DNA from 2 places in the Stenotrophomonas sp. KH_052 genome. Region 2 is predicted to be linked to the other one. Evidence: predicted binding sites of a transcription regulator. Region 2 holds the regulator's gene; the other holds the start of a gene.
The links. The regulator FliA, encoded in region 2, starts transcription of late flagellar genes. The targets are predictions, from matches to a motif close to TAAAGTTTNNCNNNCNNNGGCCGATAA.

Region 1 (7,750 bases), 810 kb from region 2:
CGGACGAGGTGATCGACCATGAGTGATGTGCTGCACGACGATGCAACGACGCCCCCGGCCAAGCGCCGCCTGGGCCCGATCCTGATAGTGGTGCTGCTGGTCGTGGTGGTGCTCGGCCTGTGGCTGGCCTGGCGCAGCCCGGCCGACCAGATCCAGGGGATGGCCGACGCCGATACCATCAACGTGGCCGCCAAGATCACCGCGCGCGTGGCCGAACTGAAGGTGCGCGAGGGCGACCGCGTGCAGCCCGGGCAGGTGCTGTTCCTGCTCGACAGCCCCGAAGTGGCCGCCAAGGAGCAACAGGCGCACGGCGCATTGGCCGCCGCACAGGCGGTGGCCGACAAGGCCGACGAAGGTGCGCGCAGCGAAGACATCCGCGCCGCTGAAGCGAACTGGAAGCGGGCTGAAGCCGGTGCGACGCTGGCTGAAGCGACCTACCAGCGCGTGCAGAACCTGTTCAACGAAGGGGTGATGACCCGGCAGAAGCGCGATGAAGCGCATGCCCAGGCCACCAGCTCGCGCGAACTGGCCCGTGCCGCCCGCGCGCAGTACGACATGGCGCTGGCCGGCGCACGCGAGCAGGACAAGCGTGCCGCGCAGGGCCAGGTGCAACAGGCACAGGGCGCGGTGGCCGAAGTCAACGCCGCACGTGTCGAAGTGGAAGGGCGCGCGCCGGTGGCGGGCGAGATCAACAAGCGCATGGCCGACCCCGGCGAACTGGTACCGGCCGGCTACCCGGTGTTCACCCTGGTCGACATCGACCGCATGTGGGTGGCGATGAACCTGCGCGAATCGCAGATGCAGGGCCTGAAGGTCGGCAGCAAGCTGCGCGGCAGCGTGCCGGCGCTCGGCCAGGACGGCGAATTCGAGGTCTACTTCATCAACCCGGCCGGCGACTATGCAACCTGGCGTACCACCCGCCAGTCGTCCGGCTACGACGTCCGCAGCTTCGAGGTGCGGGTGCGCCCGGTACGCCGCATCGAGGGCTTCCGCCCCGGCATGAGCGTGCTGTTCGCATGGCCCCAGCACTGAGCCCTGGCCGCGGCGGCTTCGCTGCCAGCTGGCGGCGCGAGCTGCGGTCGCTGCGCGGCAACCGCGCCGACCTGCTGCTGGTCACCCTGCTGCCGCTGCTGATGCTGGCCGTGATGGCGTGGATGTTCACGCCCTCGGTGATGCGCGACATCCCGATCGCCGTGGTCGACCTCGACCACAGCAGTGACAGCCGCCTGCTGCTGCGCATGCTCGATGCCAGCCCCGGCGTGCGCATCGCCAGCCAGCCTGCGGACATGCAGGACGCACGTTCGCAGCTGCGTCGGCTGGATGTGTTCGCCATCGTGCTGGTGCCGCGCGATGTCACCCGGCAGGCGTTGCGTGGGCGCCAGGGCACGGTGTTCGCCTATTACAACGCCACTTACATGACCACCGGACAGTCCGCTGCGCGCGATATCGGCGACGCGGTCTCGGCCTGGAATGCGCGCCTGCTGCGCGAGCGCATCGGCCTGCAGGTCGGCCCGGGCAAGCTGCGTGCCGCGCCGATCGCGGTGCAGTCAGACATCCTCTACAACCCGGCGCGCAGCTACGAACTGTTCCTGCTGCCGCTGATCTTCCCGGCGGTGCTGTCACTGGTACTGGCGCTTGCGGTGGCCGGCAGCCTCGGCCGCGAAATCCGCGACAGCACCCTGCCCGCCTGGCTGGGCCGCACGCCGTGGCCGGCGATTGCCGGCAAGGTCGCGCCGTACATCCTGCTGTTCTCGGTGTATGGCGCACTCGGCATCGGCTACCTCGCCTGGCTGCGCGGCGATGGCGTGGCGGGCAGCGTGCTCATGCTGCTGCTCGCACAACCCTTGTTCTATCTGGCTACCGCCGCCTACGCGCTGTTCTTCGTCGGCGTCACCCGCGACATGGGCACCGCACTGTCTGCGGTCGGCCTCAGTATCGGCACCGCGCTGGCGTTCTCCAGCGCCACCTTCCCGGTGCTGGACGGCCCGTTGTTCACCCGCATCTGGCACCAGCTGCTGCCATTGAGCGCCTACATCAAGCTGCAGACCCAGCAACAGTTCATCGGTTCGCCGCTGCAGGTTTCGGTATGGCCGCTGGCCACGTTGCTGCTGATGTCAGTGGTGGCTGGCGGCATCGGTGGCCTGCGCCTGATTGCCTTCGCGCGCACGCCCGAAGCCGCACAACCGGCAGGAGCCGACGCATGAGCGCACTGTGGCGCAGCCTGCGGCAGACCCTGATGGCGGTGCTGTGCGACCGCTATGCGATCGTGGTGATGGTCGGCGCGGTGATCCTGTATTCGTTCTTCTACCCGGCCGCATACCGCCACCAGGTGGCCGGCAACCTGCCGGTGCTGGTGGTGGATGAAGACCACAGCGCGACCAGCCGCGAACTGCTGCGCAAGCTCGATGCGCTGCGGGTCGCGCGCGTGGTCGGGCAACCGGCCGACATCGACAGCGCACGCCAACAGCTGGAAGCCGGCCACGCCGAAGGCATCGTGCTGATCCCGGCCAACCTGGAGCGCGACATCCTGCGCGGCCATCCTGCCAAGCTGGTGCTGCTCGGCAACGGCGCCTACCTGGGGCGTGCCAGCTGGGTGCTGGGCAGCGTGGCCGATGCACTGGGCGCCTTCGGGCGTGATGCGGTGGTCGGCCAGGCCGCCTTCATGGGCGCACCGCAGGCACCACCGGTCACCCTGGTGCAGCGCCCGCTGTACAACACGCAGGAAGGCTATGGCAGCGCCATCGTGCCCGGCGTGGCCGAGCTGATCGTGCACCAGACGCTGCTGATGGGCATCGGCGTCCTGCTCGGCGGCCGCCGCCTCGCCCTCGGCCGGCGCCTGCGCTTCAACCTGCCGACGCTGGCCGGCATGGCGATGGGCTTCGGCCTGATCGGCCTGTTCGGCTTGTTCTACTACGCCGGTTTCACCGCCTGGGTGCAGGACTATCCGCGCGGCGGCAACCCGCTGGGCCAGCTGCTGGGCGGCACCCTGTTCATCGCCGCCACGGTGGCGTTCGGCCTGTTCGTCGGCAGCTTCTTCCGCACCCGCGAGCGTGCTTTCCAGTACATCATCGCCACCTCGATCCCGCTGTTCTTCCTGGCCAACCTGTCGTGGCCGGCGGTGATGACGCCGCAACCGCTGGTCTGGCTGGCGCAGCTGCTGCCGACCACCTCCGGCATCAACCTGATGGTGCGCCTGAACCAGATGGACGCCAGCCTGGCCGAAGTCAGCCATGAACTGATCACCCTCAGCGCCCTGCTGCTGCTCTACGGTGCCCTCGCCGCCTGGCGCCTCCTCGCAAAAAAGGGGACGGAGGGGATTAAGTCGTAAGCGGCCGGGTTGGGGGATTGCGACTTAATCCCCTCCGTCCCCTTTTCCCATAACGACGAACGCCGGCATGGGGCCGGCGTCCGAGTACTGCAGTGTGGAAGGGGTAACGGGTCGAGCAATCAGCGGTAGACGCGCTCGCAGCGACGTTCGACGACGCGATCACCATTCTTCTGCTGGCTGTTGCCCTGGATCTGGCGACCGGCCGCACCACCGGCGACGGCGCCTGCCACGGTGGCCAGCTTCTTGCCGTTGCCGCCGCCAACCTGATTGCCGAGCAGGCCACCGATCACGGCGCCGGTAGCGGTACCCGTAATGCGGTTGGGATCGCGCGAGTTGCGCTGCACTTCCACGTTCTTGCAGACCACGCGGCTGCCGTCGTTGAACTTGCGTCCCTCATCGCGCGGCCCATACGTCTGCGCGCCGGCCACCGACGAAGCCGCCAGCAGGGTGCCCAGCACAAGCAATCGGGTCGAGGTCTTCATGGCCATCTCCTGAGTTCCGGTATGGCGCAAGTGTCCTCCCGCGGTTGGCAACCGGAAGTGAAATGCGCGTGTCCGCCACCTCATCGGCCATCGCGCGTTCAGGAAGAAAATCCGCGCCCATCACGATCAGCCATCGTGATGGGCGCCGTCTCCCTGCCGGCAATTCAACCCTGCTAGAACTCTTCCCAGCCGCCCGCATTGGCCGCCAGCGTTGGTTCGATGCGTGGCGACAGCGATGCCGGACGGCGCACCGGGGTAACCGTGGCAGCCACTGCGGCCAAGGCCGGGCGTACTGCAGCTGCGGCCGTCACCGCGCCAGTGCGGAACACCGATACCGCCTCGGCCAGCAGGTTGGACTGCTCCTCCATCGAGCGTGCGGCGGCGCTCGCTTCTTCCACCAGGGCAGCGTTCTGCTGGGTGGTCTCGTCCATCTGCACTACCGCCTGGTTCACCTGCTCGATGCCCGAGCTCTGCTCCTGCGAGGCGGCGGAGATGTCGGCCATGATGTCGGTCACCCGCTGCACCGAGGCGACGATCTCGCCCATGGTCGTGCCAGCCTGACGGACCAGCGCCGATCCGTCGGCCACCTTGCCCACCGAATCCTCGATCAGGCCCTTGATCTCCTTGGCCGCACCGGCCGAGCGCTGTGCCAGCGTGCGCACCTCACTGGCCACCACCGCAAAGCCCCTGCCCTGCTCACCGGCACGCGCAGCTTCCACCGCCGCGTTCAAGGCCAGGATGTTGGTCTGGAACGCGATGCCGTCGATGACGCTGATGATCTCGGCGATCTTCTTCGACGAGGCTTCGATGGCCGACATCGTGGTGACCACCTGGCCGACCACCTCGCCGCCCTGCGAGGCGACACCGTGCGCACCAATCGCGAGCTGGTTGGCCTGGCGGGCATGCTCGGCGTTCTGCTTCACGGTGGAGGTCAGCTCCTCCATCGATGCCGCCGTCTCTTCCAGGTTCGCCGCCTGCTGCTCGGTGCGCCGCGACAGATCGGTGTTTCCCGAGGCAATCTCGCCTGCCGCCAGGTTGATGCTGGACGCGCTGGACTGGATGCGGCCGACAATCTGCTTGAGCTGATCGACGGTGGCATTGCAGTCATCACGCATGCGCGCGAACACGCCATGGAAATCACCCTGCATACGCACGGTCAGGTCGCCGCGCGAGATGGCCTGCAGCAGGGTCGAGACCTGCACCAGGTTCTCGTCAGTGGTCTGCATCAGGCGATTGAGCCCGGCCACCATGTCGCGGAAATCATAGGCGAAGCGATCTTCGTCGCCGCGCAGGCTGAAGTCGCCTGCCGCAGCCGCTGTCGCCAACCGGCGGATCTCGCTGTTGATCGCCGACAAGCTGGACTTGGTTTCGTCCATCGCCTGGGTGATCGCCGCCTTCTCGCCGGGCAGAGGGTCCATGTCCACCGACAGATCGCCGCGCGCGTAGTGCTTCATCACCTCGATCAGCCGGTTCTGCACCTGCACGTGCGAGCCGACCAGCGCATTGGTCTCATGCACCATGCGCCCGTAGTCGCCGGGGAAGGCACTCTCGTCCATGCGGTAACTGAGGCTGCCCGCATCGTGCTGGCGCGCCAGCTCGCCCTGCGCCGCCATCACCGACTGCAGCTGCGCCTGCATGCGCTGCATCGACCGGAGCAACTGGGTGACCTCGTCATTGCCGGAGGCATCGACGCTGCTGTCCAGCCGCCCGTTGGCGATGCCATCGGCCAGCTTCACCGCCCCTTCCAGCGGACGGGTCAGGCTGCGGGTGATGGCCCACGCCGCCAGTGAACCCAGTACCAGGCTCAGCACGCCGAACACGATCGACAACGTGCCAGTCCAGGCTTCGGTCGACCGATATTCCTCACGACTCCGTTCGGTCAGCATTTCCTGATGCCGAAGCAGGGCCGAGATGGATTCGTTCCAGGCGGTGGCCAAGCCATGCTCGGCCAGCAGCTCCTTGGCCGCGCCGTCGAAATCACCGGCCTTCATCCGATCGTGTAGATGCTGGGTCGACGTATCGGTGGCCTTGCGTGCCGCGTCGATTTTCGCAACCAGGGTATCGCCGGTGGCATCACGCGGAATCTTGATGTATTTGGCCCAGATGCCGTCGTAGGTCTGCGACAGCTCCTGCGCCTTCTGATAATCCTTGTCGAAATCCTCGCCGCGCTTGATCACCATCAGCCGGCGGTGCATCAACACCGCGTTGTTGGTATCCAGCATGTCGTTCAACAGCCGCATCTTCACCATGTTGACGTCCACCACTTTCTCGAACTGGGCGGACTTCAGGTGATTTCCGTACAGCGCCAGGCCGACGATGGCCACGATGAACAGCAACAGCAGACCGAAACCGGCACCCAGCCGGGAACCCACACGGAGGTTTCGTAAGGCGAGCATCTCAATTCCCTTGATCATGACCGTACGATCGGTTGCGGCTCAGGCAAGGGAAACTTTATGGGTCGATATTACTGAATCGATCCAAAGCATTTAAACTGTGAGCGCAAGCATAAAAATGCAGTTGCGATTAACCGAAAAATAATTTTCAACGATTCATCACAACGCAACGATCGACTGAAACCAGACCGGCTCCGCGCCAAGGCCCCGCTCACGCTGCTGCATAATCTCCAGAGGTTATCTGTAGCGGACAGAACCGTTCCAGACGGGCTACAGACCACACATGACCCTTGTGCTGCACATCGAAGGCGCCTCCATAAACGATATCGCCAGCCTGTATGCGGAGATCAACCGCGTATTCATGGCCAGCGAGCACTGGCAACTTGGACCGAGCCTGGATGCGCTGGACGACCTGTTGCATGGTGGCTATGGCGCGCTGGCCGGGCATGGCCAGGCCAGGGTCATCTGGCGCGACATCGCGCACAGCCGAACGGCCCTGGGCGCGGATGCCACCGGCCGCTGGCTGCAGGCCAAGCTCGACGCACCAGGGCGCTTCAATACGCAAGCCATTGCCCGCCAACTGCAGGCGCTGCAACGGGGCGAGGGCCAGACCTACTTCGAGATCGTCATGCAGATATTCAACAGCCATCCGAACATCACACTCGTACCGGATTGACGGTATCGAACTCCATCCTGCGCATGCCCAGGCATCCGATCGACTCAGCGTGCCCGGCTGGCGAAGTAGCGGCTTGCCGGCTCACGGTACAACAGGAACGCGCAGTACAACGACACGCAGAAGATCGCGCCAAGCGTAAGAAACTCGAATGGGCCAGCGCTTTTCATATCGACCAGCTTCAGCACCATGGTCTCCAGGAACATGATGACGAACAGTGGGCGAACCCATCCCCAGCGCGCGAATATGCCCACCCCGATCACGATGCCCGCCAGTCCGTTGAGCACACCGGCAGTGACCAGCGCAGCATAAGGCAAGGAGTGGTAGAGGCTCATCCGCGCCAGCAATTGGTACTCCGGCACTTTCGGCCCATAGACTTCAAGCATGCCGTAGAGGGCCAAGGCGCCACCCACAATCTGGTAGAGCGCGACGATGTAGAGCGATGGCGGTGCTTCAACGGCGGCCTTGGCCTGCGGGCCTTCATGGGGCGCAGAATGTTGCGTCATCGCTCGCTCCTTGATTGTCGTGCCGCCAGCCTGGCCGCAGACCGGAGGCTACACCCCCGCTGCCGGGCTTGATAGCCCCAACCTTCGGCTGCGACAGCAGGCAGCCGACGCGCGACCCGTTCCACCCGTTACCATGGACGGCCCTGTACCAGCTCCGCTGCCGCCGCCCTCCGGCGCGGCCGGACGCCCCGGATTCACGAGCCCCATGTCAAAAGAAAAGTCCGCCGAACACACCCCGCTGATGAAGCATCACGGGCGCATGCTTTGCATCCGTATGTTTCTGAAAGATATTTTCCGGGACCGCGCCCACTGAGGGCTGGCATTGCTACACTGTCGCTACACGACTCTTGAACCGCGGCGCGGCTCAT
Region 2 (7,750 bases):
GGCGGCGAACTGATGGCGCGGATCAAGGGCGTGCGCCGCAAGCTGACCCAGGACGTCGGCTTCCTGATCCCGTCGGTGCACATCCGTGACAACCTGGAACTGCCGGCCAATGGCTACCGCGTGCTGGTGCACGGCGTGCCGGTGGCCACCGCCGAGATCCATCCGGACCGTGAGCTGGCGCTGGACCCGGGCAGCGCGCTCGGTGCGCTGGAAGGCATCGCCGGCAAGGACCCCGCCTTCGGCCTGGACGCGACCTGGATCCAGCCGCACCAGCGTGCGCAGGCCGAGACGCTGGGCTACACCGTGGTCGATCCGGCCACCGTGGTCGCCACCCACCTCTCGCACCTCATCCGCGAACACGCGCCGGAACTGCTCGGCCACGAAGAAGTGCAGCACCTGCTGGCCAACCTGGCCAAGAGCGCGCCCAAGCTCGTCGAAGATCTGACGCCGAAGGCACTGCCCCTGTCGGCGGTGGTGCGCGTGCTGCAGAACCTGCTGGTCGAGCGCATTCCAATCCGCCAGCTGCGCAAGATCGCCGAAGCGCTGGTTGAACACGCGCCCAGCAGCCAGGACCCGGCCGTGCTGACTGCGGCCGTGCGCACCGCACTGGGTCGTTTCATCGTGCAGGAGATCGCCGGAATGTCGGCGGAGCTGCCGGTGTTCACGCTCAACCCACAATTGGAACGTGTCTTGCAGGAGTCCACGCAGGGCAACGGCGCCGCGCTGGAACCCGGACTCGCTGAGCGACTGCACCAGAGCCTGGCCGAATGTGTCAGCAAGCAGGAAGCGCGCAACGAGCCCGCGGTCGTGCTGGTACCTGGCCCGGTGCGCGCCGCGCTGGCCCGCCTGGTCCGCCACAGCGTTCCGTCGCTGTCGGTCCTGGCCTACAGCGAGGTGCCGGAGGACAAGCGCCTGAAGCTGGTCGGAACGATCAGCTGACGCCGCCCTCCGATGCGCCAGAAAACAGACACCACTTTCGAACCAACGCAACAGACAGATACCAAGGGGAACCCGCACCGTGCAGACCACCGACCACCCGAGTTCTCCGACCGCCACCCCGCCGTCTTCGTCCCGTGACCACAGCATGAAAATCAAACGATTCGTCGCCGCCGACATGCGCTCGGCCATGAACCTGGTGCGCAAGGAACATGGTCCTGACGCCGTGATCCTGTCCAACCGCCGGATCGAGGAAGGCATCGAGATCGTCGCCGCCGCCAACTACGATGAGAGTGCCGTGCAGCGCGCACTGGAAGCCTCGCGTCGTGACATCGCCCCGCTGCCGGCACCGAAGCCGCGCACCGCCGCCGATGCGGTGATCGCTGCTGTGACCCGTCGCCGCAGTGCCACCCCGGCACCAGAGCCGGTGGCTGCGACCACCTCGGCCGTTGCCGCGCTGGCCCGCGCTGCCGTCGGTGCCACCGGCCGCACCCTGGACAGCGCCGACGAGATCGTGCCGACCCGCGGCAGCACCGGCTTCGCCGCAACCCTGGCCCGCGCTGCCGTCAACGAACCGGCGCGTGCGGAACAGGCCTTCGGCCCGTTCGCGGATGCCGTCGCCGACGCTGCCGCCACACCCGCCGCGATCGCGACGGCCAACCGTGCCCGCTTCCAGATCGATCCGCCGCATGCCGAGCACCAGCAAGGCCCGGCCCCGGCCGTGCAGCCGCCGCCGCTGCCGGCCAGCGTTGTGGCCGATGCGCAGTCGCAGACCTTCGCCGACGAACCGTCGCTGGCGGACGCAACCGTCGACGCCGCCCCGGAACCGACCCTTGCACCGCCCCCGGTGCTGACCGTGGTCGCCCAGGACGATGCCGAGATCCGACAGCTGCGCCAGGAAGTGGCCGGCATGCGCCAGGTGATCGAGCGCGAAATGAACCGCTTCACCGACGAGCGCCTGCGTGGCTGCCCGGTGCGCGCCACTGCACTGGACCTGATGGACGAGTACGGCTTCGACGCTGGCCTGGCCCGCGACGTGGCAATGCAGATCCCGCTGGAGACCGATGCCCACCGCGGCCGCGGCCTGATGCTGGGCCTGATCTCGCGCAAGCTGCCGATCGCCCCGGTCGACCCGCTGGAGGAAGGCGGCGTGATCGCCCTGGTCGGCCCGACCGGCGCCGGCAAGACCACCACCATCGCCAAGCTGGCCTCGCGCTTCGCCGAGAAGCACGCACCGCGCGATGTCGCCCTGGTCACCACCGACACCACCCGCATCGGTGCGCGTGAGCAGCTGTACGGTTACGGCCGCCAGCTCGGCATCGCGGTGCACGAGGCCAACAGCGGCACCGACCTGGACCAGCTGCTGGAACGCTTGAAGGACTACAAGCTGGTGCTGATCGACACCGCCGGCCTGGGCCCGCGCGACCGCGCACTGGCCGCCCAGCTGCAGTGGCTGCGTGCCGCCCGCCAGGTCCGCACCCTGTTGGTGCTGCCGGCCAACACCAGCTTCGGCGACATGGACGAGGTGGTCCGCCGCTTCGGCGCGGCCAACCTGCAGGGCCTGGTGCTGAGCAAGCTGGACGAGACCGGCCGCTTCGGCAACGCCCTGTCGGTGGCCGTGGACCACGCCCTGCCGATCACCTGGGTGACCGACGGCCAGGACGTTCCGGAGGACCTGCACCGGGCCAGTGCAGCCAATCTCGTACTTCGCCTTGAAGATTTGCGCCGCGCGGCCGATATGCCCTGCAACCCGGAGTTGAACCATGCCGTCGCGTGAGTACGCCAAGCTGACCAAGACCTTCCCGCTGTCGGCCACCCGCAGCGAGCCGCTCGGCCCTGTGCGCACCATTGCGGTCACTGGCGGCAAGGGCGGCGTGGGCAAGACGAATGTGTCCGCCAACCTGGCGGTGGCACTGGCCGGCATGGGCAAGCGCACGCTGCTGCTGGACGCCGACCTCGGCCTGGCCAACATCGACGTGATCCTGGGCCTGGACCCCACCTTCACGCTGGCCGACCTGGTCGCCGGCCGCTGCTCGCTGGATGACGTCATCGTCGAAGGCCCGAACGGCGTGCTGGTGGTCCCGGCCGCGTCCGGCCGCCGCCACATGGCCGAGCTGGCCCCGGCCGAGCACGTCGGCCTGGTCAACGTGTTCTCCGAGCTGGAACGCGAGTTGGACATCATGGTGGTGGACACCGCCGCCGGCATCAACGATGGCGTATTGACCTTCTGCCAGGCCGCACAGGACACCGTGGTGGTGGTCTGTGACGAGCCGGCCTCGATCACCGACGCCTACGCACTGATCAAGGTGCTGTCGCGCGAGCGTGGCGTGGACCGCATCCAGGTGGTGGCCAACATGGTGCGCGATCCCAACGAGGGCCGCGTGCTGTACGAAAAGCTGACCCGTGTCTGCGAGAAGTTCCTCGCCGATGTCTCGCTGAACTACCTCGGCTGCGTGCCGCAGGACGATTGGCTGCGCCTGTCGGTGCAGCGCCAGCAGCCGGTGGTGAAGGCCTATCCGTCCAGCCCGGCCGCGCTGGCCATCACCGAGATCGCGCGCCGTACCGCGCGCTGGCAGGCGCCGACCGAACCGCGTGGCGGCGTCGAGTTCTTCCTCGAACGCATCCTCAAGCAGCGTGGGGTGACGGCATGAAAGGCGCAGCCCAGTACAGGGAAGTGCAGCGCTCGGCGGCGAACGAAGTCATCGCCCAGCATTCGGACCTGGTGCGGCGCATCGCCCACCACCTGGCCGCGCGCCTGCCGGCCAGCGTCGAGGTCGATGACCTGATCCAGGCCGGCATGATGGGCCTGATCGAAGCCTCGCGCAGCTACGACGCCGACCAGGGCGCCTCGTTCGAGACCTATGCGTCGATCCGCATCCGCGGCTCGATGATCGACGAGATCCGCCGTGGCGACTGGGTGCCCCGCTCCGTCCACCGCCGCGCTCGTGATGCCGCCGCCACCATCCGCCGCCTGGAGCAGAGCAGCGGCCGCGCCGCCAGTGCCACCGAAGTGGCCGCGGCGATGGAAATGCCGCTGCCCGAATACCTGAGGCTGATGGAAGACGCCGCACGTGGCCAGGTGCTGAGCCTGGAGTCGCGCATCGAAGACCAGGGCGAGCTGGACACGGTCACCCAGGGTGGCCCGACCCCGCAGCAGGTGCTGGAGCGCGGCGAGTTCGGCCGCGAGCTGGGCAAGGCGATCGGCCACCTGCCCGAGCGCGAGCAGCTGGTGCTGTCGCTCTACTACGAGCAGGAGCTGAACCTGAAGGAGATCGGCGCGGTGCTTGGCGTGAGTGAATCGCGGGTCTGCCAGATCCACGGCCAGGCAGTGCTGCGCCTGCGTGGTCGACTGAAGATTTTCGAGGCGGCGGACGCCGGCCTGGAAGAATGAACATGCCCGAGGCGGCTGCCCCCGGCCGCCCGGACTGAACAACAAAGGAACTCTGCTTTGAACAAGAACATGCGCATCCTGATCGTCGACGACTTCTCGACCATGCGTCGGATCGTCAAGAACCTGCTGGGCGATCTGGGCTTCACCAATACCGCCGAAGCCGAGGACGGGCATGCCGCGCTGTCGCTGCTGCAGAGCCAGCCGTTCGATTTCGTGGTCACCGACTGGAACATGCCGGTGATGACCGGCATCGAACTGCTCAAGGCGATCCGCGCCGATGCCAAGCTGAAGACACTGCCGGTGCTGATGGTGACGGCCGAAGCCAAGCGCGAGCAGATCATCGAAGCCGCCCAGAGCGGCGTGAACGGCTACATCATCAAGCCGTTCACCGCGCAGACCCTGGAAGAGAAGCTCGGCAAGATCTTCGAACGCCTGGCGGCCAGCGCCTGATGGATACCACGGTCGACAGGAACGCCCTCGCCCTGCGCCTGCAGGAAGCCCTGGACGCACTCGAGTCCGGTGACGAAGCCGCGTGGCGGCAGCGCATCGACGGGCTGGTCGCGCTGCGCACGCAGCCGATGATGAGCGGTCTTTCGCGGCTGGCCCGCGAGCTGGGACAGGCGCTGGGTGAACTGCCGACCGTGCCCGATGAAGCCGGCGAACTGGACGACGCCTGTGCGCGCCTGGACCACGTGGTGGCGATGACCGAACAGGCCACCCACCGCACCCTGGACCTGGCCGAGGAATGCCGCAGCCTGACCGAGCAGCTGCGCGCCGAAGGCCTGCAGCCGGGCCAGGACGCGCAGCTCGAGCGCATCCGCCACAACCTGACCGAGATCGCCCTGACCCAGAGCTACCAGGACCTGACCGGGCAGATCATCCGTCGCGTGGTCGGCATCGTGCGCCGCGTGCACGAAGGCTTCGGCGCACTCGGCCTGCCGCCGGAACAGCATCGCTCCGACCCGGAACTGGCCGGGCCGGCACTGAAGGGACTGGACCGCCACGCGGTCTCGCAGAACGACGCCGACGACCTGTTGTCGGACCTGGGGCTGTAAGCATGAGCGCGGTATCCGACGACATCACTGCCGATTTCATCATCGAGGCGCAGGAAATCCTGGATCGCCTGGGCGAACAGCTGGTGTCGCTGGAGCAGGCACCCCAGGACGGCGAACAGCTCAATGCGGTGTTCCGCGGCTACCACACGCTGAAGGGTGGCGCCGGCTTCCTCGGCGTGACGGCCATGGTTGAACTGTGCCATGCCGCCGAAGAAGCCCTCGGCGCCGCGCGCGCCGGCCAGGCGGTGCTGCAGGCCCACCATTTCGATGCCGCCCAGCAATCGCTGGATTACCTGCAGTCGATGCTGGATGCGGTGTCCTCGGGTACCGAACCGGGCTACGCGCCCCCCGAGCTGATCGCGCAGTTCGATGTACACGGTGGCGCCACCGCCACGCCGGCGGCCGCCGCTGCGCCCATCACCGGTGGCAGTGACCTGATCACCGACGATGAGTTCGAGGCCCTGCTCGACCAGCTGCACGGCGGCAACGCCCCGACCGCAGTCGCGGCCGCAAAGAAGGCCGACGACGGCCTGATCAGCGAGGACGAATTCGAAGCCCTGCTCGACCAGCTGCACGGTGGCGCCGCACCCGGCACCAAACCGGTCGCCGCAGTGCCGGCGGCAGCAGCGACGCCCGCGCCGCGTCCGGCCGCACCCGCGCCGGCGGCCAAGCCGCCCGCCAAGCCACTGGCCGAAGCCGAGCACACCGTGCGCGTGGATACCAAGCGCCTGGATGCGATCGTCAACCTGATCGGCGAACTGGTGCTGTCACGCAATCGGTTGAAGACCCTGCGTGCGCGCCTGCGCGACGAAGAGCTGGACCGCGCCGTGTCCACGCTGGACATCGCCACCGCACGCCTGCAGTCGGCGGTGATGCGTACCCGCATGCAGCCGGTGGGCAAGGTGTTCTCGCGCTTCCCCAAGGTCGCCCGCGACGTTGCCCGCTCGCTGAAGAAGGAAGTGGACCTTGAGCTGATCGGCGCCGAGACCGAGCTCGACCGCAACCTGGTCGAAGCCCTGGCCGACCCGCTGGTGCATCTGGTCCGCAACGCCATTGACCATGGCGTGGAAACGCCCGAGCTGCGTGAAGCCCAGGGCAAGCCGCGGATGGGCCACGTGCGGCTGTCGGCACAGCAGGAAGGCGACTACGTCAGCATCGAGGTGCAGGACGATGGCGCCGGCATCGATCCGGAAAAGCTGCGCGCGAAGGCACGCGAGAAGGGCCTGATCGACCCGGAAGCGGCGGCCCGCCTGAGCAGCGAGGAATGCCTGCACCTGGTGTTCCTGCCCGGCTTCTCGACCAAGCAGCAGGTCACGGATATCTCCGGCCGTGGTGTCGGCATGGACGTGGTGCAGTCGCGCATCCGCGAACTGAGCGGCCAGATCCAGATCCAGTCGGAACTCGGCCGCGGCAGCCGCTTCCTGATCCGCGTACCGCTGACCTTGGCGATCCTGCCGACCCTGCTGGTGCAGGCCGGCGAAGACGTCTACGCCTTGCCGCTGGCACGTGTGATGGAAGTGCTGCACGCGCCGCGCACCTCGCTGGGCTGGTTCGACGGACGTGCCGTGCTCGACCGTCGCTCGCACACCCTGGCGCTGGTCGATCTTCGCCAATGGCTGGATGTGACCCCGGCCGCCTCGCCGCTGCTGACCATCGTTGTGCTGCAGGCCGGTGAAGCCCGGTTCGGCCTGGTCGTGGACCAGGTGCGAGGGCGCGAGGAAGTGGTCATCAAGCCATTGCCCAAGGCACTGCGTGGCCTGGCCGGTTATGCCGGTGCAACCTTGATCGGCGATGGTCGCATGGCCCTGATCCTGGACGTGGACGGACTGCGCTGAACCCCGCCGGGCATGGCCCGGCGCTACCGGAAGCGGCCGCCCAGGGTAGCGCCGGGCCATGCCCGGTGACCCGAAAAACTGTGACTACCGTCTGTACACGACTTCCCGGTGTCTCAAGTCCCATTCACACAAGCCGATACCGGACCCATGGATAGACTCAGCCTCATTGGACTCTTTCTCGCCCTGGCCTCGCTGGTCGGCGGCAGCATCCTCAAGGGCGCCGGCCTGGCGTCGCTGTGGTCGCCTGCCGCGTTCGTGATCGTCATCGTCGGTACCGTCGCCGCGATCCTGCTGCACACCTCGCCGGCGGTGTTCAAGCACGCCTTCAAGATCGTGCGCTGGGTCGTGCGCCCGCCGCACAGCGACCGCCGCGAACTGATCCAGCAGATCGTCGAATGGAGCAACATCGCACGCCGCCAGGGCCTGCTGGGCCTGGAAGCACAGGTGGAAGCACAGCAGGACCCATTCCTGCGCAAGGGCCTGCAGCTGCTGGTGGACGGCGTCGAGCCCGAATCAATCCGGCACATGCTGGA

Region 1: a site for FliA is predicted at 6,238-6,264, ahead of AC3ITW_RS06370 (methyl-accepting chemotaxis protein). Genes of this name have one in related genera too.

What each region holds. Positions count from the first base shown of each region.
Region 1 is NZ_CM174475.1:1,383,587-1,391,336, reverse strand. Features, by position in the region: gene AC3ITW_RS06395 (TolC family protein) at 1-26, shown strand, start outside; gene AC3ITW_RS06390 (HlyD family secretion protein) at 19-1,032, shown strand; gene AC3ITW_RS06385 (ABC transporter permease) at 1,017-2,204, shown strand; gene AC3ITW_RS06380 (ABC transporter permease) at 2,201-3,328, shown strand; gene AC3ITW_RS06375 (glycine zipper 2TM domain-containing protein) at 3,448-3,816, opposite strand; gene AC3ITW_RS06370 (methyl-accepting chemotaxis protein) at 3,984-6,206, opposite strand; gene AC3ITW_RS06365 (barstar family protein) at 6,487-6,879, shown strand; gene AC3ITW_RS06360 (hypothetical protein) at 6,924-7,382, opposite strand.
Region 2 is NZ_CM174475.1:2,192,172-2,199,921, reverse strand. Features, by position in the region: gene flhA (flagellar biosynthesis protein FlhA) at 1-939, shown strand, start outside; gene flhF (flagellar biosynthesis GTPase FlhF) at 1,085-2,713, shown strand; gene AC3ITW_RS10205 (MinD/ParA family ATP-binding protein) at 2,700-3,587, shown strand; gene AC3ITW_RS10200 (RNA polymerase sigma factor FliA) at 3,584-4,327, shown strand; gene cheY (chemotaxis response regulator CheY) at 4,385-4,777, shown strand; gene AC3ITW_RS10190 (protein phosphatase CheZ) at 4,777-5,382, shown strand; gene AC3ITW_RS10185 (chemotaxis protein CheA) at 5,385-7,217, shown strand; gene AC3ITW_RS10180 (flagellar motor protein) at 7,365-7,750, shown strand, end outside.